4 regions of the Sediminibacillus dalangtanensis genome follow, and region 2 is predicted to be linked to each of the others. Evidence: riboswitches for the same ligand, from Rfam matches in the RefSeq annotation. Region 2 holds a riboswitch; each other region holds the start of a gene.

Region 1 (4,290 bases), 1.6 Mb from region 2:
GCACAGTTTCGTCTCCGTTTTTTCCCCCCCATTGAACATGATTGCCACAGAGGAGCAACCCCACATAGGTTTTGCCCTCCTCTGGCCCTGTTTCCCGAAGGTGTTCCTTTAACTCAGGCAGCTGTAAATAATCAGCCGCCGTTTCTTTTACATCAGGAAAATCCAGATTGGAAATATACAAGGTTTGGATTGTTTGTTCAGTACATTCTCTGGCAGATGCTATTTTACGTCGATAATCTGAATTGTTTTGATATAGCCAGCGCTGCACTTGTTCGCTGTCCAGGCAGTCGTACTGCTGATTGACATCATCAACCCTATGTTGTATTTCTTCCTTACTCGGCGTCTGTATTATATCTTGCTCGTGTCCTATGTAAAATCGGACAGCTTTCAAGTTACTGACAATCTTCCCCAGGTTTTCCTGTATCACGGGTACCAGGCGACCATTCATCCCCGGGCCTTCCAGTTCAAAATCATCTTTCAGAAAAAGTTCGCCAAATGGTGTTCTGAAAGGAGGAAACACCTCCATTCCAGCAATGATAAGAAAATCGTCTTTAATTCCAAGCTTTCCTATACTTTCTGTAAAATCTCCGTTTCGAAAATCGATTACTTGCTTATGTAAGTTTTTCATGTCTGCTCTCCCGTATTTTAGACGCTTCGTTTTTGCCTATTTTACCATAACGGCCCTTATCACGTATTACCCAAAAATAAGGGCAAAGTTTTCATTAAAATCAAAAGATGTGATAAGATTCTTTCTAGTTAACGTATAATCAATCAAGCAAAAGGAGAATCACATGAGCGATTACAAGGTTTTGTTTTTAGACATTGATGGCACTATTCTGCGTCCTGATCATACAATCCAAGACTCCACCAGACAAGCAGTGCTGGAGGTCAAAGAAAAAGGTGTGGAGGTTTTCCTGGCAACTGGCCGTCCACTCCATGAAATCGCTGATATCGCCACGGAACTCGACATCCATTCCTTTATCGGTTATAACGGCGCTTTTGCCATCTACCGGGATGAAGTAATTGTCGATGAACCGCTGAAGGCTGATACGGTTCGAAAATTCACTGAAACGGCCAGCCGCCATGGACATGAAATGGTGCTTTATACAAGTGAAAAAAATTATTATACTTCGATGGAAGCCGATGTCGTCAAGCAGTTCATCGATGTATTTGAATTAAAGAAAAACGCCATATTCGGGCCAGAAGTGATCGATGAGATTTTGGGTGTTACCTTAATGAAGCTTTCGAAAACAGATACTACGCTTTACAAAGTAGAGGATGACATTGATTTTTCCCAAGTAAACGTAAGTGGACTGGACCATTGCTACGATGTCATAAGAGACAGTGTCAATAAAGGAAAAGCTGTGGCGAAGTTACTCGATAGACTGCAAATCCCGAAAGAAAGCGCGATCGCTTTCGGAGATGGCATGAATGACAAACAGTTAATGCAGGCAGTCGGCGAAGGATTTGCCATGGGGAATGCTCACCCTGATCTTTTCCAATATGCCAAGCATCGGACAACGACTGTAGAAGATTCCGGCATCTATAAAGGACTGCAAAGCTTGGGACTGCTAAATTAAGAAAAACGCGGGATGTCTCGCTCACCCCGGCAAGCTTAAGGACAGCCGAGGAAGGGATTATTCCCCACAGAGACAGAACTTCAAACTTAGAAGGCTAGATTCCAACTAACATATAAAAAAGGAGCGATCCGTCTGTTCTTAAAAATGACGGTCGCTCCTTTGTTTTATTTCATCCATTTTCAAACCTTATGGACGGACTTGACCCTTCCAACCTGTCCATCTTCCAAACGGACTTTGATTCCATGCGGATGTTCGCTTGAATTAGTGAGGATATCCCGCACAATCCCCCTGGTCAAATTTCCGGACCGCTGGTCTTTTTTCAGGACAATATCCACTGTATCACCCGGGTTTATGTTGCTGCGTTTTCTTCCATCCAACAAGGTCACTCCTTCCATCATTGCTGTTTGCATCTTACCATTAAAACCCCGGCGTTTCCATGAAAACCTTCTGTAATTTTTTGATTTTTACCAATTAAATTACATTGACAAACATTTATCAGCCAATTATGATAGAATCTATCTTACTTACAAATTACATAGCTAAAAATCTTATCCAGAGTGACCGAGGGAACAGGCCTGTCGACGTCACAGCAACCTTCCATGCGGAGTGGTGCTACCTCCTGCAGAATGGTGATTCATTCTGAAAGATAAGGATTGAATAGTTTTTCTTCCCTCTTTCTGAATGAAAGAGTTTTTTTATTTTTCGGACGATGTATGGGGTGAACAGGATGATTACAATTGAAAAGGTTAGTAAGGTATTTAAAACAAAAGCCGGCTTGGTGAACGGCGTTGACGATGTTTCCCTTGACATCAATAAAGGGGAAATCTACGGCATCGTCGGGTATAGCGGAGCCGGAAAAAGCACATTGCTCCGCTGTATGAATATTTTGGAGCGGCCGACTACCGGCAAAGTATGGATCGACGGAGTGGATTTGTTGAACTTATCCAGCAGGGAACTCCGGGTAGCAAGACAGTCGATCGGGATGATTTTCCAGGGGTTTTACCTGGTTTCATCTAAAACGGTCTTCGAGAATGTCACCTTTGCTTTAAAAGCTGCCGGGGTCCCCAAATCCAAACGGAAAAATCGCGTTTTGGAATTGCTTGAATTAGTCGGCTTACGTGAAAAAGCGAACGACTATCCCGCTCAACTTAGCGGTGGTCAAAAACAACGGGTGAGCATCGCCCGGGCCCTTGCAAACAATCCGAAGGTCCTGCTTTGTGATGAGGCGACTTCCGCTCTTGATCCGGGTACGACGAAGTCGATATTAAAGCTGCTGAAAAAAATCAATCAGGAGTTTGGCATTACGATTGTCATCATTACCCACGAAATGGAAGTTGTCAAAGAAATCTGCAATCGCTGTGCGGTCATGCAGGATGGACGCGTCATCGAAGAAGGATCTACCTATGAAATTTTCGCCAATCCGACCGAACCGCTCACCAAAGCATTCATTCAAACTGTCCTTAGCTTTGAACTGCCGGCCAAATTGTTGGAAAACTGCACCGGAACCTTGATGCGGCTCCAATTCCGCGGTGACATCGCCGGGGAAGCCGTTGTATCCGATATGTTGCAGTCTTTCCAGGTTCGGGGGAATATCTTGCATGGAAAAGTCGAATATATCGGTGAAACACCGCTCGGTATTTTCATTATGGAAATGACCGGTGAACAAACCGAAGTAGACAAAGCGATTGCTTACTTAAAAGAGCGCGTCAATCAGCTGGAGGTGATTCAGCATGCTTGATCGGATAATCGACATTTTGCCTGAGCTGAATACCGCTTTTTTTGAAACAATGCTGATGGTAGGAATAAGCTTGCTGGTGGCAATTGTTATCGGTTTGCCGATGGGGATTTTGCTTTATGTCACCGATAAAGGACTATTTCTGGAAAACAAATTTGTAAAACTGGTTGTCGGAATCATTGTTAATTTAATTCGATCGATACCATTTATTATTTTACTCGTTTTCCTGATTCCCTTTACCAAATGGCTGACCCACACAACCATCGGTCCACTGGCTGCATCGGTTTCCTTATCGGTGGCCGCCATTCCCTTTTATGCCCGTATTGTCGAATCGGCTGCCAGGGAAATCGATAAAGGTGTTGTCGAAGCTGCCGTTGCCGTCGGGGCTTCTCCGTGGATGATTATCAAAGACATCATCTTTCCAGAAGCGAAACCCGGCCTTATCAGCGGATTGACCATCACGGCCATCAGCCTGATCGGTTACTCAGCAATGGCAGGCACGGTTGGAGGCGGCGGTATCGGCGACTTGGCTATCCGGTATGGCTATTACCGCTATGATGATACGGTGATGTTCACCACTGTCATCGTATTGATTGTATTAGTTCAATTTGTGCAGTATCTCGGTGATTTTATCGCTAAAGCGGTCAACAAACGCTGAGAAATAATAAATAGTTTATCAACGAAGAATGAGGAGGAACGAGAATGAAAAAATTATTAACCTTTTTGACGATTTTACTACTTACGGTGTTGGCTGCCTGCGGCTCAGATGAAGGTGACAGCGGAAGTAATGGCGAAGGAAGCGACAGTGGCAAAAAAGAGATAACCTTTGGTGCCACAACCGGACCATACAGCGATATGGTCAATAAAGCCATCGCTCCACTTCTTGAGGAAAAAGGCTATACCGTGGAAAATAAGGAATTCACCGACTATATTCAGCCGAATAATTCGTTGGCGAACGGCGACTTGGACGCCAAC
Region 2 (4,290 bases):
TACATGCTAGAATTCTGGTTACAATCAAAACGGAATATTGCGAATACTTATCCAGAGAGGTGGAGGGACTGGCCCGATGAAACCCGGCAACCTTTAAGCCACGGCTTAAAAAGGTGCTAATTCCTGCTGAGCGAAAGCTTGGAAGATAAGGAGTGAATTGATAACCAATGCCTCTCTATCTTCTGGAGAGGCATTTTTTTATTGTGTAGGAAATTTATAAATTTAACTGTCTGTGGATCATTATTGGCTGAACCAGCCACATCCAGCTCCAGCGCTTACCCCCTCGAGGTCTTAAGCCCACCCTCTGTGTGGCAAAAAGCGCCAAGCCGAGGCTATTCTTAAGCTTGTCGGAGGCCCAAACGATGTGGGTCATGCAGGCGTTGCCACAGGACGTGGCGACTCTAGCCTGTACTCCTTTAAACAGGCGCTTGCGCTTTTGTCCTGCCTTCCTGGACAGTTAACTGGGAGGCAAACAACTGGAAAAGTGATAAAGAATATCCATATGGGTTCGCTGTGGCGAATGGATTGAGAAATGAGCAAATCAATTGAAAACAAGAAAGGTGGTGGATCCGTCGTATGGAAGTGAAAACAGCTGTTGAGAGGAAGACCGGTACTGTCAACATAGGAGAACTCGAGTTGGAATCCGGTACCGTGATCCAGGAGGTTGAGCTTGCCTACGAACGGGTTGGATTGGCCGAGGGACCGGCAATCCTAGTCTGTCATGCATTGACCGGCAGCCAACATGCAGCTGGTGACCAGGATATGCCAGGCTACTGGGCAGAAATGATCACCCCTGGGGGCTTTATCGATAGTGATCGGTTCCAAGTTATTTCATTCAACGTATTGGGCGGCTGCAATGGTTCGACCGGACCGCTTAGTCTAGACCCTCGGACAGGAGAGCCCTACCAGGCCAAGTTTCCGTTTATAACGGTCCGCGATATGGTCCGTGCCCAACAGATGGCACTTGAAAAATTGGGTATCGACCATTTGACCGCAGTCATAGGCGGGTCGCTCGGCGGGATGCAAGTATTGGAGTGGGGAGTGATGTACCCTGACAAAATGGACCGTTTGATCCCATTGGCTGTCACGCCGTACTTGACCGACTATGCGATTGCATTTAACAATATCGCAAGGCTTGCCATTCTTCATGACCCGAATTGGAACAATGGCAATTATACCGAAGGAACCATACCGGAGAGTGGATTGAGTCTGGCACGTATGGTGGGGATGATCACATACCGATCGGGAGATTTGTTCAATGAACGTTTTTCCAGGAAGCAGCGTGCCCCTGCCGGGAACTTCCACGATGAAATTGCCTATGAAATCGAATCCTATCTTGATTACCAGGGGAAAAAGCTGACCAAACGTTTTGATGCCAACAGTTATTTGTATTTGTTGAAGGCGATGGATACCCATGATATCGGGCGTGGTCGCGACGGTTGGCAACAGGCCGCTTCCCGGATTGAAGCACCGGTAACGGCGCTGGGTTACAGCGGGGATTTGCTGTTTCCGCCGGGTTCGCTGGAACAGTTCATCGACCAGTTGAAACAGAATGGGAAAGAGGCAGAATACACGTTGATTGATACCAGTTTCGGGCATGACGGTTTTCTGGTCGAATTTGAAAAATGGGGAAGCATTATTAAATCGGGATTGGAAAACTAATACACAAAGACAAGACAATTTAATATGGACTCTTATCCAGAGAGGCTGAGGGACTGGCCCGATGAAGCCCGGCAACCTTCAAGTCGAATTGACTTGAAAGGTGCTAATTCCTGCAGGAGTAATCCTGGTAGATAAGAGGAGAGATTGTGTGATCAGTCCTCTTCTTATGAAGAGGGCTTTTTGTTTTGGCTGATAAAAAGTTAATTAACAGGAGGAATAGAAACATGGCAAATACTTATGATTTAGAAACGTTATCACTTCACGGCGGTCAGTCCCCGGATCCGACAACAGGGTCGCGAGCTGTCCCAATCTATCAAACTACTTCCTATGTGTTCCACGATACAGAACATGCAGAGCGGTTGTTCGCTCTCGATGAACCGGGAAACATTTATTCCCGTTTGGGAAATCCGACTGTAGATGTTTTTGAAAAACGGCTGGCTTTGTTGGAGGAAGGCGTGGCGGCAGTCGGTGTATCTTCCGGTATGGCAGCTATCACATTATCGATTCTTAACCTGGCCAGTGCAGGGGATGAAATTGTAGCTGCCACCAACTTATATGGCGGTACGTACAATTTGTTCTCGACCACCCTGCCGCGTTATGGCATCAAGGTAAACTTTGTCGATCCGACCGATCCTGAAAATTTCCGCGCGGCGATTACCGATAAAACCAAAGCAGTGTATGGAGAAATCATCGGCAATCCCAGTCTGCACGTGCTCGATGTCGAAAAAGTTGCGGGAATCGCCCATGAACATGGGGTGCCGCTGATCATTGACAACACCTTTGCTACACCACATGTTTGCAAGCCAATCACACTTGGAGCAGATATTGTCGTTCACTCGGCAACCAAATGGATTGGAGGGCATGGCACTTCGATTGGCGGGGTGATCGTCGATGGTGGAAGATTTGATTGGAATTCGGAAAAATACCCCCAGTTTACGGACCCGGATCCGAGCTACAATGGCATCCGCTATGCCGTGGATTTCGGAACATTGGCGTTCAGCACCAAAGTAAGGGTGCAGCTGCTGCGTGATTTCGGAGCTTCGCTGAGTCCTTTCAACGCTTTTTTGCTGCTGCAAGGCCTGGAAACTTTGCATCTGCGCGTTGAACGGCATAACCAGAATGCGGTGGAGCTTGCCCGTTACTTAAAGGACCATCCGGCAGTGGAATGGGTGTCCTATCCAGGATTGGAGGAGCATCCGTCCCACCAGCAAGCAAGTGAAACCTTGCAGCACGGGTACGGTTCAATCGTCAATTTTGGCATTAAGGGCGGGAAAGAAGCAGGCCGCAAGTTAATCAACAATGTGGCTTTATGGTCGCATCTAGCCAATGTCGGAGATGCCAAATCGTTGATCATCCATCCGGCCTCCACGACCCACCAGCAGCTGTCACCGGAGGAATTGGAACGGACCGGAGTCAAAGCGGAGCTCGTCCGGCTGTCGGTGGGGATCGAGTCGGTGAGAGATTTGATCAACGATTTGGATGCAGCATTGGCAAAAGCGACGGGGCAACAAAAGGAGAGCGGACCAGAAATCGTCATCAACGATGAGGGAGTAATCCGCTGGGCATTGCAGTCCCCGACAGAACGGGTCGAAACCGACGGGAAAGAAACACAGCGTCAAAAAACATTGGCGATTGTTGGACTGAGCGGCAAAGAGGCGAGACCAAGCCATCGCCTGGCTAGGAAAATGCAGCGGCTTGGCTATAAAATCATACCGGTGAATCCACGGGAAACGGAAATTTTAGGAGAAAAGGCATACCCAGACTTGAAAAGCATTCCGGAACCGATCGATATCGTCCAGGTATTCAGAAGTCCGGAAGCCGCAATCGGAATCGCCCGCGAAGCAGCGGAAGTCCGGCCGAAAATTTTCTGGCTGCAAGAAGGAGTTGTTTCGGATGAAGCGGCCGAAATTGCCAGAAATGCTGGGCTTCAGGTGGTCCATAACCGCTGCACGTACAAAGAAGCGCAGCGCTTACGTGGAACGATTACGACTTACGCCTGTGAAATATAAAAATCATACCAACGACGAGGAGGATACCCATGAATCGCATCCCATTGATAGATATAAGAAGTTTTTTAGCTCTGACGGCTTTGGCGGTGATTATTATCGTTACTGCCGGCTGTTCATCGAGCGCAAGTTCGGAAGGAGCGCCAGATAAGATACGGCTTGACTATGCGTACTATTCACCGACCAGCCTGGTGTTGAAAAAATTCGGCTGGGCAGAGGAAGAATTTGAAGAAGAGGGCATCGACATAGAATGGGCACTAAGCCAAGGGAGCAATAAAGCCCTGGAGTTTTTGAACAGTGACAGCGTCGATTTTGGATCGACTGCCGGAGCGGCAGCGTTGATGTCCAAAGCAAACGGAGCGCCGATCAAGAATGTGTACATTTATTCAAAACCGGAATGGACTGCATTGGTCACAGCGAAAGATTCCGGGATCACCAGCCTCGAAGATTTGAAAGGAAAGAAGGTTGCCGCCACGCTGGGAACCGATCCCTACATTTTCCTGCTACGTGCTTTGGAAGCTGAAGGTGTTCCGGCAGAGGATGTGGAAATCGTCAATCTGCAGCACGGTGATGGCGCATCCGCCCTGACATCCGGGCAGGTGGACGCATGGGCCGGGCTTGA
Region 3 (4,290 bases), 110 kb from region 2:
ATGATTAAAGAGAGCGAACGCAATCCCTTGTTACCGTAAATGTGACAGGGGATTATTGTTAAGCAAGCTGGCCGCAGTTTTGAACTTACCGACTAAAAGCAGGTGAACGCTATGAATGATGCTGATAAAGTGATTATTGTGGAGGGGCGGACCGACAAGGTACAGATTCAGAAAGTAATCGATGAAAAAATCGAAATTATTTGCACCAACGGTACCTTGGGTGTCGAAAGGCTGGAAGAGCTGTTGATAGAATATGATTTGGATAATAAGGATGTCTTTATACTGGTGGATGAAGATAATGCAGGACATAAATTGCGAAAGCAATTGTCCATCGAACTTCCTCATGCAGAACATATCTATGTAGATAAAACCTTTAGGGAAGTGGCAGCTACTCCTGAGGCGGAATTAGCAGCAGCTCTATTGAGCAGAAGTATAGCGGTGAATCCACTTTATCTATAAGCGGCGAATAAGCCATTTGCAAAACGGAAGAGGGACGGAATCATATGTGGCAAATTAAGAATGAACGCGAATTGAAGGATTTTTCAAAAGGCTTTGTGTTTATTCATACACCTTTTTGCGGGACATGCAAAATGGCTGAGAAAATGCTATTAGTATTAGAACAAATAGAAGAGGTTTCACTTTTCCATGAAATGAATGCCTCTCTTTTTCCAGGTTTCATGCAATCGTATCAAGTAGAAAGTGTTCCCTGTCTGCTAATAGTGGAAAATGGCCGGGTGCAGGAAAAAGTCTACGCTTTTCAGTCATTGATACATATTCAAGAAAAGATGCAGAAATACAGAAATAAAAAGAGCCTAGGACAAAAGAATCGTAACTAAAATGAAAACCGAACGATTTCACCATTCGTTCGGTTTTTTTGATGAGCAAAAAGCCTACCCTTCTCATAAAAAAAGTGCAATTTTCCACTCCGGCAAGGTACTTCGCTTTCAGCGGGCACGGCTTCAGCTAACTTGGCAAAGGATACCGTTTTGTCTAGTTCTGCCTATTGCCGTTACGGATAGAAAGCAAAGCAGCCTGGAAACCAGGAGATTTTTCGTCTTCTTCACTGTTTAGATACCTATCAGCCAATAGAAGAATACGGTTCATTCTTGCCTTGATCATGAGGAAATCAGAGCACAAAAACGTAGCGAAGTATCTTGCCGTAGCGATTCGAAGCACGCATCAAACAACAGGATAAAAAGAGAATATCCAAATATAACCGAACGAATTTGATTGGTATTTAGGATTCGTTCGTTTTTTTGCTTTGGTGGCCATGCTTTTGTCACGGCCTCTTTATTGCACATGCTTACGCTCCAACCAATGTGCCTTTCCTATTTGCAGGAATTACATAGTGGATGGCGAACTACTGTTAAAAGGGAGGCGGTAGATTTGTCAGAACAACTTTTGGTTGAGTGGAAACGACGCCTGGAAAATCGCGATGATTTGTCGCATCTGTATGAGCGAAAGAACTTGGGCATAATTGTGACCGTGGAGGATTACTCTGCTTGGGTAGAAATTCATTCTGGTATGGTTGAACTACATGCTGAACCGCAAAGCTCGTCTGCTGTATCTTTACGACTGGACGTAAAGAAGGACATAGCGGAGAAACTGTTTAACGGAGAGCGGAAGTTGACTGCGTTTCCTGCTGACCTTGCCTCCTGGAAGGGAAGGTACAGGGACTGTTTGCTCTTTGAAACACTACTTTACTTACCTTAATCAAGTTGTCTGCCCAGTGCTTCGACGATGGACAAAAAAGGGGCTTTGTCACCAAACTTATCCGCAATATTGCCCTGCTTGTCAATGATGACAGTAGTGGGAACTCCTTGACAGCGGTACATATCGTAAACGTTTGTCCCTTCATCGGCCAAGGTGGGCTGCTGCAGAAAATTCTTATGAAATGCCTCTGCTTCATCCGGCGAACGCTCTCTCCCGGTCACATTTATAGTCAGCATTTCTACATCCTTTTTATTGATGGTTTTATATAGCTGTTCCTTTTTGGGTAAATCTGCTGCACAGTCAGGGCACCAGGATGCCCAGAAGGTAAGCACGATAACCTTGCCTAGATCTTTTTTCAGTTGATAGGTCTTGTCCGAATTCAATATCGGAAGCTCAAAAATCGGGGCTTTCATCCCACCACTCCTTACTTCTCTGTATGTTATTCTCATTCATCATCCTATCATACCTGAAATTGGAAAACGATTATTGCACTTCTTATTAATGAATTAGCTTGACACCCTACTGTCCTGATGCTAAAATCCTATTTAGCGCTTAAGGAACGACCTAATTAAATATAGCAATCTCTTATCAAGAGAGGTGGAGGGACTGGCCCTTTGAAGCCCGGCAACCGTTAACCAGTTTACTGGTTAAAATGGTGCCAATTCCTGCGAAGCAACGAGCTTTGGCAGATGAGAGAACGTGAAAGTAGTATTACTGCGTCTTTCTGTTCTCTTGTGAACGGAAAGGCGTTTTTTAATGCCCGCTAAAGATATATTAGGTAGTTCGGCAAGTACTGCTGAGGAGGAAGAAAGTTGATCACAATTAAAGGCTTGAAAAAAGTTTATCCGGCCAAGCATCAGGATGTCCTCGCTGTCGATAATCTCAACTTGGAAGTAAGCAAAGGTGAAATATTCGGAGTGATCGGCTACAGCGGTGCTGGTAAAAGCACCTTCATCCGACTGCTTAATCGGCTGGAAGATCCGACTGAAGGACAAATCTATATTGATGGGAAAGAAATTTCCGCAATGAGAAAGCAACAGCTGCGTAAATCACGCCAGGAAATAGGAATGATTTTTCAACATTTCAACTTACTCTGGTCCCGTACCGTTCGTGACAATATTGCTTTTCCTCTGGAAATAGCAGGTATTCCGAAGGGAAAAAGGAGAGCCAGGGTAGATGAACTGATAGAATTAGTCGGACTTAAAGGAAGAGAGGATGCCTATCCTTCCCAATTAAGCGGGGGGCAAAAACAGCGGGTCGGTATTGCCAGAGCGTTGGCCAATAATCCAAAGGTGCTGTTATGTGATGAAGCCACATCGGCGCTTGACCCGGATACGACAGATGCCATTTTGCGGTTGCTTGTGGATATTAATGAAAAATTAGGATTAACCATTATTTTGATTACACACGAGATGCATGTCATTCGCAAGATTTGCCACCGAGTCGCTGTGATGGAGTCTGGCAGAGTAGCAGAGCAAGGCGATGTGTTGGATGTTTTTCTGCATCCGCAACAGCCGGTAACCAAGCGGTTTGTGGAGCAGGTCATGGGGGACAAGGATCAAGAAGAGTCGCTCCATTTACTGGAAAATTATCAGAGCGGGAAAGTCGCCAGGCTTCATTTTGTTGGGGAAACAACCAATCAGGCGTTGATAAGCCAGGTGTCAAAGCAGTTTGATGTGGCTGTCAATATTCTTCAGGGTAAAATAACTCAAACACAAAAAGGGGCATATGGAACCTTGTTTGTCCATATGGATGGCTCTGACGAGGAGATAGCAAGAGCGATTGCCTTTATTAAAACTACCTCTGTTGAAGTGGAGGTGGATGCAGATGCTGAGTGAACTTTTTCCAAACGTGAAAATGGAGGATATTTGGACAGCGATCGGTGAAACATTCTATATGACATTGATATCTCTCGCAGGAACGGTCGTTCTGGGAATCTTGCTGGGACTTCTGTTATTTCTTACAGCCAAAGGTGGTTTGTGGCAGAATAAAATACTGAACTTCCTGGCTGCGGGACTAGTTAATATTTTTCGGGCAATTCCTTTTATTATTTTAATTTTATTGCTTTTCCCGTTCACGGATTTTCTTATCGGCACGATTCGTGGTCCGAAAGCGGCTTTGCCCGCATTGATTATCGGTTCTGCACCGTTCTATGCAAGGTTGGTGGAAATCGGCCTGAAGGAAGTAGATAAAGGTGTAGTGGAAGCTGCAAAAGCGATGGGAGCAAAAACGCACACGATCATTTTCAAGGTTCTGATTCCGGAATCAATACCTGCTCTGGTATCCGGGATTACCGTAACAGCAATTGCTTTAATCGGTTATACGGCTGTTGCCGGAGTGATTGGCGCCGGGGGACTTGGGGACTTTGCGTACTTTTACGGTTTTCAACGGCACGATTTTGACGTGGTGTTTGTCTGTACCGTATTAATCGTAATAATTGTATTTATTTTTCAATTTATCGGCGATTATATCGCAAATAAATTAGATAAAAGATAAGGCAATTTCCATTATACAGTTATCCTGTAGCGGAACGTAGCAATACCGCAGGTGGAAATGGTCAAAATTATAACCAAAAAA
Region 4 (4,290 bases), 900 kb from region 2:
AACGCACACCTTTCAAAAAGGGCTGCTTGTGATACCTGCTTATCTGGCAAAAGGAATTGAGTTTGATGCGGCGATTATCTATAATGCTTCCGCTGCTCAATATTACCGGGAACTGGAGCGGAATTTGCTTTACACGGCATGTACGAGGGCGATGCATGAACTGGCTGTGTTCTCGATCGGTCCAGTGTCCGCCTTTTTGCAACAGCTACCGGAAGACTTGTATGACAGGGCTTAGGCAAGAGAAATCTAACCATTTCCGTCCGAATTGGGCGTCAGCCAAAACAAGCACACTTTTCCTAGACTTTATTGTTTCGTCTTGAGAGTTGATAGAAACTATGCAGTAACTTTAATGGGAAGCTCCGTTGCCTATTCAAAAAGCGTGTTACCCACCGCTTCGGTAGCATACTTCGCTTTCCGCGGACACGGCTTCAGCTAACTTGGTAAAGAAAACCGCTTTACCAAGTGGATCTTCAGCTCGCGCTGTTCCCGCTGGAGTCTTCGTATGCTACCTGCGCTAAGAAGTTTGCTGATTATCGCAGGCATTAAACCTCTTAATAAAACGCTTGTGAGGATATGTACGTCTTTTCCTCTTCTCTCGGTCTTTCTGCTTGTTTTCCTAGAAATGTCTTTTGATAAGATGTTTCATGCTATTGAATGAAGAAAAATATGTCTAGTATACTCGCTTAAAAACAGGAAGCTATTCCTAGCTGAGGAAATACCCGGAGACTCCTGCGGGAGCAAAGGCCTCGGAGAGATCCCGCAGAGCGTTAGCTCGAGGAAGCTCACCAGCCGCCCGCGGAAAGCGTAGGGTATTTCCTCAGCGCTGTTCTCCAACCTAAATAAAGGCCGGATGTCAGGAAGACACATTCAAGTTAATTCACAGTTTATAGGTTTTATGAAAAACAAAATCAATGTAATTAGGGAAATCAACCAGTTGCAATTAACCCGAGTTATTTGATAAGATTACTTCAACCGAATAACGATTCTTATGAAGAGAGGCGGAGGGAAAGGCCCGATGAAGCCCGGCAACCCACTGATAATTCAGGAAGGTGCCAAATCCTGCAGAGTAAATGTACTCTGAGAGATAAGAAGCAGATTGACAAAAAAGCCTTCTTCCTCTCCGGGAGAAGGCTTTTTTATAACACTCGGTTTCGACTAAGGTCTTATTCGGAAACAAAAAATCATTAGTATTCAGGCAGGGGAGAGATAACATGAAGTATGGATTTTGGCTGCCGATTTTCGGCGGATGGTTGCGAAACGTAGAGGATGAACAGATGCCCCCAACCTTTGATTATGCCAAACAAGTGATTCAGTCAGCAGAAAAATGGGGCTATGATACCACGCTGATTGCTGAGTTATATTTAAACGACATAAAAGGAATCGATGCCGATTCCCTGGAAGCATGGTCGACAGCAGCCGGACTGGCAGCAGTGACGGAAAAAATTGAAATCATGACCGCGGTACGTCCCGGGTTCCACAATCCTGCTGTAGCAGCAAAAATGGCAGCGAACATTGATCATATCAGTAACGGCCGGTTCACACTGAACGTTGTCTCAGCGTGGTGGGAAGAAGAAGCGAAACAATATGGTGGAGCGTTTACCGCTCACGATGAGCGGTATGACCGGACAGAAGAATTTCTGGATGTGTTAAAAGGGATGTGGCAGGAAGAGACATTCTCTTACCATGGCAACTATTATGAAGTGAACAATGCCAAGCTGGCTCCCAAGCCGGTTCAAAAACCTTATCCGACTGTGTATGCGGGAGGCGAAAGCGACCGTGGCAAACAGGCGATTGTCGATTCCTGTGACGCTTATGTCATGCACGGAGGCACGGTCGATGAAATTGCAAGCAAGATAGCGGAAATGAAGGTTCGGCGGGAAGAAGCCGGCCAGCCAGCATTCCACTCGTTTGGTATGGCGGCTTATGTAATTTGCCGAGACACTGAGGAAGAAGCACTGGAAGAATGGAGACGAATTACCGATGTGAAGGATACGGCTGGATATGCCGGTTACCAGGATTTTATCAGCAAGTCACAGCTGGAGCAGCAGGTGAAACGGAACGATTACTCGGTTTCGAATCGGGGTCTTCGTCCAAATTTAATTGGTACACCGGAACAAATTGCGGAACGGATCGCGGCATATGAAGAAGCAGGATTGGATTTACTGTTATTGCAGTTTTCCCCGCAACTTGAAGAGATGAAACGTTTTTCAGAACAAGTGATGCCGCTTGTGGAGGAAAAAAGACGCCAGTTATTTAAATAAAAAGACGCCAGTTATTTAAATAACTTGAAACGAAACCACACCAAGGAGAGGAGACGGCAGAATGAGCAAAGTATATGTAATCCATGAAAACAGTGAGTGGACCGAACACCTGACCAAACGATTGGAGGAGCTGGAGGTTCCTTATGAAGAATGGTTTTTAGACCAGGGGATGGTCGATTTAACAGAAGAACCACCCGAAGGGATCTTTTATAGCCGGATTAGTGCTTCATCCCATACAAGAGATCATCGATATGCCCCTGAATTGACGGAGGCGGTTTTAGCATGGCTGGAGCGACACGGGCGCACGGTGATCAATGGCAGCAGTGCACTTCGACTTGAATTGAGCAAGGTCAATCAGTATATGGCGTTGAATGAAGCGGGAATCCGTACTCCGAAAACGCTGGCAGCTGTCGGCAAGGAGCAGATTGTGGATGCGGCTGAAAAACTCAATGCAGCATCATTCATCACGAAACACAACAGGGCAGGAAAAGGGTTGGGAGTTCAGTTGTTCCATACCATCGACGGATTGAAGGAGTACTTGGATGGCCCCGATTTTGATGAGCCGGTCGATGGCATCACCCTTGTTCAGGAATATATACAGGCACCCGAGCCATATATTACCCGCTGTGAATTCATCGACGGAAAGTTTCTATACGCTGTTCAGGTCGATACGTCGGAAGGATTCGAATTATGTCCTGCAGATGCCTGCACAATCGATGACTTGTTCTGCCCAGTGGGAGAACAACCGGAGGATCAATCAAAGTTCCGCATTGTGGAGAATTTCAACGAGCCGATTATTGAAAAGTATGAACAATTCCTGGCGGACAATGGTATCCGGGTGGCAGGGATTGAGTTCATTTTCAATCAAGATGGAGAGCTTTTCACTTATGACGTCAATACAAACACCAATTATAATTCCGAAGCAGAAGCCAAAGCAGACAAGTATGGCATGCTGGAAATGGCAAGGTTTTTGAAGCGGGAGTTGGAAGCAGTGCAACAGAAAAACGCTGTTTCTATCTAAATAGCAGCATGAATTGGTTATATTCCACCCAGGGGTGTTTTCTTGCATCTATCTTTATGATTATAAACAGGCGGGAGAAGGCTTTGGCTGAATGCTACGGCTCATCCATTCTGATTTGAGAAATTTTGCCAGGATGAATAATCTTTAAAGACCCAAAATAATCCTGTCTTTCAATTTTCATAAGAACATTTAGCTTCACAAATTTATTCTCGGGGCCTTAGAGGGATAAGAAAGATCACGGTTTCTCTAGAATCTGAAAGGGGTTATCCATCGTTTCTCGGATAACCCCTTTTGTCCTGTATAGGAAATGATAAATTTGACTGTCTGTGGAAAATTATTGGCTGAACCAGCCACGTCCAGCTCCAGCGCCTACCCCCTCGAGGTCTTAAGCCCACCCTCTGTGTGGCAAAAAGCGCCACGCCGAGGCTGTTCTTAAGCTTGTCGGAGGCCCCGACGATGTGGGTCATGCAGGCGTTGCCACAGGACGTGGCGGCTCTAGCCTGTACTCCTTTAAACAGGCGCTTGCGCCTTTGTCCTGTTTATTATATTTGACGAATGTTTGAAAGAAACCCTATAATATTTAATATCTTTGGCAAACTAAGAAAGGACGTGGACCGTTTTCCTTTAGCAGTAAAAATCGAATGAAAAAGACACTTTAGACACAGCAAAAAATTCAGAGAGCAAGCCGATGGTTTTCGGACTTGAAAATTATTCGATTTTTAAATGGTATGATCATAAATTCTATAGCAGAATAATTTCCCATCCAATGGTCTGCAATGATGACAGATAGAGAGAGGGAAGCGTTATTGTAGGCACTTGCTCCTTAACTTTCAGGAGGAAAAAAGTGCGACAAGATAAAAAAACAAGTTTGAATAACAAAACGGACAATCCCGTTTTTATCGTAAGTGGAGGACTGCTACTTTTATTTGTCCTTTTATCACTGATGAATTTAGATATGGTTGGGGGCTGGATTACAGCATCCTTCAACGTTTCTGCCAAATATTTCGG

The links. Region 2 has a riboswitch for S-adenosylmethionine ahead of ERJ70_RS14125 (PLP-dependent aspartate aminotransferase family protein). Riboswitches for the same ligand answer to the same signal wherever they lie in the genome.
Region 1: it holds a riboswitch for S-adenosylmethionine, as region 2 does, so the genes downstream of both, ERJ70_RS06430 (methionine ABC transporter ATP-binding protein) here and ERJ70_RS14125 (PLP-dependent aspartate aminotransferase family protein) in region 2, are expected to answer to the same signal.
Region 3: it holds a riboswitch for S-adenosylmethionine, as region 2 does, so the genes downstream of both, ERJ70_RS13580 (methionine ABC transporter ATP-binding protein) here and ERJ70_RS14125 (PLP-dependent aspartate aminotransferase family protein) in region 2, are expected to answer to the same signal.
Region 4: it holds a riboswitch for S-adenosylmethionine, as region 2 does, so the genes downstream of both, ERJ70_RS18160 (LLM class flavin-dependent oxidoreductase) here and ERJ70_RS14125 (PLP-dependent aspartate aminotransferase family protein) in region 2, are expected to answer to the same signal.

Annotation. Positions count from the first base shown of each region.
Region 1 covers NZ_CP046956.1:1,260,316-1,264,605, reverse strand. The annotation lists gene ERJ70_RS06445 (hypothetical protein) at 1-628, opposite strand, end outside; gene ERJ70_RS06440 (HAD family hydrolase) at 792-1,580, shown strand; gene ERJ70_RS06435 (YwbE family protein) at 1,760-1,957, opposite strand; SAM riboswitch class I at 2,126-2,233, shown strand; gene ERJ70_RS06430 (methionine ABC transporter ATP-binding protein) at 2,308-3,318, shown strand; gene ERJ70_RS06425 (methionine ABC transporter permease) at 3,311-3,973, shown strand; gene ERJ70_RS06420 (MetQ/NlpA family ABC transporter substrate-binding protein) at 4,018-4,290, shown strand, end outside.
Region 2 covers NZ_CP046956.1:2,810,965-2,815,254, reverse strand. The annotation lists SAM riboswitch class I at 45-152, shown strand; gene metX (homoserine O-acetyltransferase MetX) at 577-1,662, shown strand; SAM riboswitch class I at 1,692-1,800, shown strand; gene ERJ70_RS14125 (PLP-dependent aspartate aminotransferase family protein) at 1,887-3,671, shown strand; gene ERJ70_RS14120 (aliphatic sulfonate ABC transporter substrate-binding protein) at 3,701-4,290, shown strand, end outside.
Region 3 covers NZ_CP046956.1:2,701,163-2,705,452, reverse strand. The annotation lists gene ERJ70_RS13600 (toprim domain-containing protein) at 112-459, shown strand; gene ERJ70_RS13595 (thioredoxin family protein) at 531-836, shown strand; gene ERJ70_RS13590 (hypothetical protein) at 1,387-1,713, shown strand; gene ERJ70_RS13585 (TlpA family protein disulfide reductase) at 1,710-2,126, opposite strand; SAM riboswitch class I at 2,296-2,409, shown strand; gene ERJ70_RS13580 (methionine ABC transporter ATP-binding protein) at 2,526-3,551, shown strand; gene ERJ70_RS13575 (methionine ABC transporter permease) at 3,541-4,209, shown strand.
Region 4 covers NZ_CP046956.1:3,714,947-3,719,236, reverse strand. The annotation lists gene helD (RNA polymerase recycling motor HelD) at 1-235, shown strand, start outside; SAM riboswitch class I at 984-1,091, shown strand; gene ERJ70_RS18160 (LLM class flavin-dependent oxidoreductase) at 1,212-2,261, shown strand; gene ERJ70_RS18155 (ATP-grasp domain-containing protein) at 2,323-3,282, shown strand; gene ERJ70_RS18150 (BCCT family transporter) at 4,127-4,290, shown strand, end outside.